One region of the Bacillus sp. 179-C3.3 HS genome, then DNA from elsewhere that is predicted to be linked to it. Evidence: a T-box and tRNA genes for the amino acid it is inferred to sense, from the RefSeq annotation. Region 1 holds a T-box; the other holds one or more tRNA genes.
The links. A T-box is a leader RNA that pairs with one kind of tRNA and senses whether it is charged. The one in region 1 lies ahead of AB1K80_RS04245 (valine--tRNA ligase), so its partner is inferred to be a tRNA-Val.
Positions count from the first base shown of each region.

Region 2: it encodes a tRNA-Val, which carries the amino acid that the T-box ahead of AB1K80_RS04245 (valine--tRNA ligase) is inferred to sense. The anticodon was not compared.

Region 1 is NZ_JBFEFT010000004.1:46,225-49,639, forward strand. It holds gene AB1K80_RS04230 (LysM peptidoglycan-binding domain-containing protein) at 1-150, shown strand, start outside; gene ysxE (spore coat protein YsxE) at 188-1,219, shown strand; gene AB1K80_RS04240 (hypothetical protein) at 1,279-1,467, opposite strand; T-box leader at 1,638-1,865, shown strand; gene AB1K80_RS04245 (valine--tRNA ligase) at 1,927-3,415, shown strand, end outside.
Region 2 is NZ_JBFEFT010000029.1:9,430-12,844, reverse strand. It holds gene sigW (RNA polymerase sigma factor SigW) at 1-203, opposite strand, end outside; gene rocF (arginase) at 399-1,310, opposite strand; tRNA gene AB1K80_RS15445 (tRNA-Gln) at 1,447-1,518, opposite strand; tRNA gene AB1K80_RS15440 (tRNA-Tyr) at 1,523-1,607, opposite strand; tRNA gene AB1K80_RS15435 (tRNA-Thr) at 1,636-1,708, opposite strand; tRNA gene AB1K80_RS15430 (tRNA-Val) at 1,712-1,787, opposite strand; tRNA gene AB1K80_RS15425 (tRNA-Glu) at 1,794-1,868, opposite strand; gene murQ (N-acetylmuramic acid 6-phosphate etherase) at 2,140-2,997, shown strand; gene AB1K80_RS15415 (MurR/RpiR family transcriptional regulator) at 3,013-3,415, shown strand, end outside.

The DNA of each region.
Region 1 (3,415 bases):
GTTCAGCAAGAAGATACGGTGGATCGTATTTGTGAACGATACCAGTTGAATGTACAGCAACTCCTACGGACGAATTCATTATCGGCTGATGCAGAGCTTGAGGAAGGGCAAATTCTTTATATTCCCGAATATCAAAAAAGCAAAGTATAGTCAGAAATGACCGACCTAGAAAATGTGGTGAGTGAACGTGGATGACATTCAATCCGTCTTATCCGAATATGGGCTTGAGGCTGAATATGTAGAACCTGTCAGTCCTTCCGTTGTGAGGGTGTATGCAAAGCAAGGCGTGTTTGCACTGAAACGTGTGAAGGTAGATCGACAAATGCAATTTACTGAGCAAATGCTTGAACTAGAGTCAAAAGGCTATCGCTCGTTTGTCCCGATTTACCGGACACAAAGTGGCTCTTTTTTCTCCAATGATCGGTCGAGTCAGTCGGCATATTATCTGATGCCGTGGCTGACGAATGAAAAGAGAGAAGAACAGGACGATAAACATGAGTACCTAATCCAAGAGATTGCAAGGCTTCATAAACGAACCGAAGTGATGATGGACATCACAATGCAAGAGATCGAAGCACACTATACACAACTCAAAAGCAAATGGGACGCAGAGAAAGACATGTATGAGCGATTCATAGAGCGGGCAGAACAAGCATGGTATATGTCGCCATTTGAGCTGGCCGCTGCTATGTATTTTTCAGAGACAATGTCTGCAACTGAATTTGCGCTTGAACGATTAGATGATTGGTATGAGGAAATGAAGGATCAGGAGACAACGCGTGTGGTATTAAACCATGGGCAATTGTCGATCCATCACTTTTTATACAATGATGTAGGGATCGGACATTTTACCAATTTTGAGCGATCTAAAAAGGCTGCCCCCATTTATGATCTTCTCACCTTTTACTTTCGGACATTCAAAACATATCCTGCTTCTTTTCCAGAATGCACCGACTACTTTTATACGTATCAAAAGGGGAATCCGTTAAGGGAAGAGGAGCTTCATTTGTTCTTGAGTTATCTTGCGTATCCGCAAGGTTTATTGGATACGGTGAAAACATATGAAGCGGGCGGACAGGATGAAATGGAAAGCTGTCAGCAGCTATTAAGAGCGTATTGGCAAATGAAAAATTCGGAACCAACTGTCATGAAGATACATGAGATTGAGCAGGCTAGACGCCTTGAAGAAGAGCAAAACGCCTCGTCATCGACAGAATGACGAGGTTGTTTTCAGTGTATGGTGTTCGGTTTGATGCCTTTTTGAAGAAAAAGCCACGATTAAAACCAATCGAGGTGGAAAGCGCACGCAAGAAAAATGAGTATACCTAAGATGAGGACGTCAAATGTGGTCGGGAAAATAATCGTACGAAACCCTTGAAATATCGCAATCGGGAGAACGACTTGAGAGGCAACTGCCCGAATTTGTCCGAGCCACGGGGGAAGTGTATAAGGATTGATTTTTTTCAAAAGAAAACGCCCTCCTTCTTCATTTTGCTATTATCTTATGGGCGATAAAGAGAAGAGTGCCTGCCTCATTTGTATAAAGAACAAGAAAAGCGGAAAAGATGATTGACGAAAACAAAATGCATTTAGTAATATTAATAATAGATGAGTACGAGCTGATGAACGTGAATATATCGTAAGCGTTGACTAGGAAGAGTACAACCAAGACCCTAAAGAGAGGGAAACCATGAGCTGAAAGGTTTCCTAGGATGAACTTGTTTGGAAGGTCGCCTGTGAGCTTAATTTCTTGAATGGTCAGTAGAGAAATTCGGGAGAACCCCGTTATCCTTTAAAGTGTACGGCACACGTATGTGTTCCGTAAAAAAAGGTGGTACCGCGAAAAAAGCTTTTTCGTCCTTTTATAGGGATGGAAAGGCTTTTTTTATGTTTCATCAGCCGATTAAATGTGGAGGTAACACAAACATGGGAACAAATAATCAAGAAATGCCAACAAAGTATGATCCAAATGCGATTGAAAAAGATCGCTATACGTACTGGCTTGAAGGAAAATTTTTCGAAGCGCAAAATGACAAAACGAAAGATCCATATACGGTCGTCATTCCTCCACCAAACGTGACAGGAAAACTGCACCTTGGTCATGCATGGGATTCAACACTGCAAGATATTGTGACACGCATGAAGCGAATGCAAGGATATGACGTTCTATGGCTTCCTGGAATGGACCATGCCGGCATTGCTACTCAAGCAAAGGTGGAGGCAAAACTTCGCGAAGAAGGTGTGAGCCGATATGATATCGGACGCGAAAAATTTGTAGAGGAAACATGGAAGTGGAAAGAAGAATACGCTGATTTTATTCGGAATCAGTGGGCGAAAATGGGACTTGGACTCGATTACTCACGTGAGCGTTTTACATTAGATGAAGGGCTTAATCAAGCGGTACGCCAAGTATTTGTTCAATTGTATGAAAAAGGCCTCATCTATCGCGGAGAGTATATCATTAACTGGGACCCAGCGACAAAGACGGCACTATCTGATATTGAAGTCATCTATAAGGATGTTCAAGGGGCATTTTATCACCTGAGATATCCACTAGCCGATGGAACAGGATCGATTGAGATCGCCACAACAAGACCGGAGACGATGCTTGGAGATACAGCAGTAGCTGTGCATCCAGAGGATGAGCGCTATCAGCATTTAATTGGGAAAACAGTCATTTTACCAATTACAGGACGTGAAATTCCAATCGTTGGTGATGACTATGTCGATATGGAGTTTGGTTCTGGAGCAGTCAAAATTACCCCAGCACATGACCCGAATGACTTTGAACTTGGAAATCGTCATGAATTAGAGCGAATTCTTGTGATGAATGAAGATGGCACAATGAATGACAATGCCTTGAAGTACAAAGGAATGGACCGTTTTGAATGCCGTAAACAGCTTGTGAAAGATTTGCAAGAAGAAGGCGTTCTGTTCAAAATTGAGGATCATATGCATTCTGTTGGTCATAGTGAGCGAAGCGGAGCTGTAGTTGAACCATATTTATCAACACAATGGTTTGTAAAAATGCAGCCGCTAGCCGATGAAGCGATTCACTTGCAAAAAGGTGAAGAACAAGTTCAATTTGTTCCAGATCGTTTTGAAAAGACGTACTTACACTGGATGGAAAATATTCGTGATTGGTGTATTTCTCGTCAGCTATGGTGGGGACACCGCATCCCAGCTTGGTATCATAAAGAAACAAAAGAAGTGTATGTTGGACTGGAAGCGCCAGAAGATCTTGAGAACTGGGAACAAGACAGTGATGTATTGGATACGTGGTTTAGTTCAGCTCTTTGGCCGTTTTCTACAATGGGCTGGCCAGATGTTGAGAGTGAAGACTTCAAACGTTATTATCCAACAAACCTGCTAGTAACAGGGTATGACATCATCTTCTTCTGGGTATCTCGAATGA
Region 2 (3,415 bases), on a different contig from region 1:
TTACGATTCACATCAAAGCTTTCAATATTCACAAAAGCACGAATAAACGCCTCCTGTGCAATATCTTCTGCTTCGTGTGCATTTCCAAGCATGCGATAGCACAGCTGATAAATTTTATCTTTATACAGGTCTACGATGTCTGCAAATGCATTCTGGTCGCCTTTTTTGACTTGCTTAATTCTTTTCTTAATCATTGTTTCCATCATTTTTCAACCTCTGCCTTCACCGGTCTTTATGTATACGAACCTCTTTCCAAAAGGTTTCATTTTTCCTCTAAAATTTAGTGTAACAAATTTTTCACAGTGTGTTACGCTTATCAGCCAGTAAAAACCTTAATATATTCTTAAAATTCACTTTTCCTTTCTGAAAATAAAAAAGACCGGGAACAAGTCCCGCTCTTACAATAATTTTTCACCCATTAAAGAACCGATTAATGCGACGGCTGCTTCTGCTGTTTTATTTCGCTCATCTAATACTGGATTGACTTCAACAAACTCAGCTGAAGTCAAAATGCCCGCCTCCTCTAAAAGCTCCATCGCAAGGTGACTCTCCCGATAACTAATACCACCTGCAACAGGAGTCCCTACACCTGGACACTCTGCAGGGTCTAATCCATCTAAATCAAGAGATAAATGCACACCATCTGTACTTGCCTTTAAGTATTCAATGGCTTCCTCCATCACCTTTGTCATCCCCATCCGATCAATTTCATGCATCGTATACACCTTAATACCCTTTTCCCTAATCAATGCTCTCTCTCCATCGTCCAAGGAGCGAGCACCAATTAAAATGACATTTTCGGGCTTTATTTTTGGAAAATAACCACCTATATTGATTAAATCACCATGCCCAATTCCTAAACTGACAGCAAGTGGCATACCATGTATATTTCCAGAAGGTGACGTTTCCTCTGTATTTAAGTCGCCGTGTGCATCATACCAGATCACACCCAAATTTTTATAATGCTTGGCAACACCCGCAAGTGTTCCAATAGCAATACTATGATCACCGCCTAAAATAAGCGGAAAAGAACCGGACTGTACGATATGGTCGACCTTTTCAGCAAGCAGCTCATTTGCCCCCGCATTTTCCGTTAAATTTTTTAGCTTCTCACTCGTAAAAAGTCCTTTTTCATCGTCTCTTTGCTCGACTGGAATATCCCCTAAGTCTTCCACCTCAAATGAAAGCGATTCCAATTTTTCTTTCACTCCTGCACATCGAATGGCACTTGGTCCCATATCAACGCCCCTTCTCGTTTGACCAAGATCCATGGGAACCCCCACAAGTGTAATCTTTTGTTTATCCCCCATACGTACATCCCCTTTCCATTCATGTCTTTATTTTACTGTTACACTGGCTCATGACTCAACTCAACAAGATTTTGAATAGTTATACATTCCATTTTCCAAACATAAAAAAGACACCTTTTTATAAAAGGTGTCTTGACTGGGCTAGCTGGATTCGAACCAACGCATGACGGAGTCAAAGTCCGTTGCCTTACCGCTTGGCTATAGCCCAAAAATGGTGGAGGGGGGCGGATTCGAACCGCCGAACCCGGAGGGAGCGGATTTACAGTCCGCCGCGTTTAGCCACTTCGCTACCCCTCCACATATGGAATTGATAAAAGAAAAACAGTGCCGGCAAGAGGACTTGAACCCCCAACCTACTGATTACAAGTCAGTTGCTCTACCAGTTGAGCTACACCGGCATATGGTGGAGGATGACGGGCTCGAACCGCCGACCCTCTGCTTGTAAGGCAGATGCTCTCCCAGCTGAGCTAATCCTCCACATTATGGTGACCCGTACGGGATTCGAACCCGTGTTACCGCCGTGAAAGGGCGGTGTCTTAACCGCTTGACCAACGGGCCAGTCGTCAAGTTTGCTGTTTCCGTGAAGCTGACAAAAGTTATTATATACAGGTTGTCCCCCTTTTGTAAAGGAGAATTTTATTTTTTTTATTTTCTAACAATTCCCCCTCTCTTTTCACCTTATATTTTAAAATTTAGTTTCACCATTTGGATATTCCATTGAAATTTTATATCACGACCAATATACTGAAAATAAAGAAAGAAGGAGGGATGTTATTTGCAACCGTCTCAACTACGTTCTTTAACAACAGAATCAAGAAACCCAAACACAATGGAAATCTCCCAAGTAGACCCACTCACAATGCTCGAGATGATCAATCAAGAAGATTTGAAGGTCGCTGAAGCGGTTCACTGTGTATTGCCACATGTAAAAATAGCTAGTGATTTTGCCTATGAGTCCATTACAAATGGGGGTAGGTTGATTTATTTAGGAGCTGGAACGAGTGGCAGAATTGGTGTTATGGATGCTGTTGAATGTCCACCCACCTATAGCGTTTCACCTGATGTGATTGTCGGCATAATGGCAGGTGGAGACAACGCTTTTTCACACGCTGCTGAAGATGTAGAAGACAGTAAAGAAGCCGGTAAGCAAGATTTAGAACACATTCAACTAACATCAAAAGATACTGTCGTTGGCATTGCAGCAAGCGGAAGAACTCCCTATATACTTGGTGCTTTATCCTATGCGACATCCATTGGCGCAAAAACGGTGGCCCTCAGTTGCAACGAAAAAGCGGAGATAAGCCAGCTAGCTGACTGCGCCATTGAAGTGGTCGTTGGACCAGAAGCAATTACCGGATCGACACGAATGAAAGCAGCAACCGCTCATAAGATGATTTTAAATATGATATCTACCACTGTCATGATTAGACAAGGCAAAGTATATGAAAATCTCATGGTCGATGTGAAAGTCAGCAATCATAAACTAAAAGAACGCGCCATCTCTATCATTCAACACGTGACAAACACTTCCTATGAACATGCAACAGAAACACTGGAAGCAGCAGACCTTGAAGTCAAAACAGCCATCGTCATGCTTCAGACAAACACAGACAAGAAAACAGCGAAAGACTTACTAAACCAAACGAACGGACACATTAACAAAGCCATTTTACATGATCAATCCTAAAAAGGAGGGTACTCTATGTCAGCAGGTGGACTGACCTTACTCCATACAATGAAATCAAAACTCCCCAAATCCGAAAAAATGATCGCAGACTATATCATCGCCCATCCTGACAAAGTCATAAAAAGCACAATACACGAAATGAGTCAGGCTGCTGGCGCAAGTAGCTCTGCCGTCATCCGCCTTTGTAAATCTCTTGGGCTAAATGGGTATCATGATTTAAAAATGCGAATTGCTGGGGATTTAATGGATACTAATAAACAAGGCTATAGAGATATTGAACAAGATGAACCTCTTCACTCCATTATTCAAAAAGCAGCAGGAAATTCAATTCAATCCATAAAAGACACGGCGGCTCTTTTAAATGAAGACTCTTTAGAAAAAGCTGTTCAGCTACTACTATCAGCAAAACAAATCCATT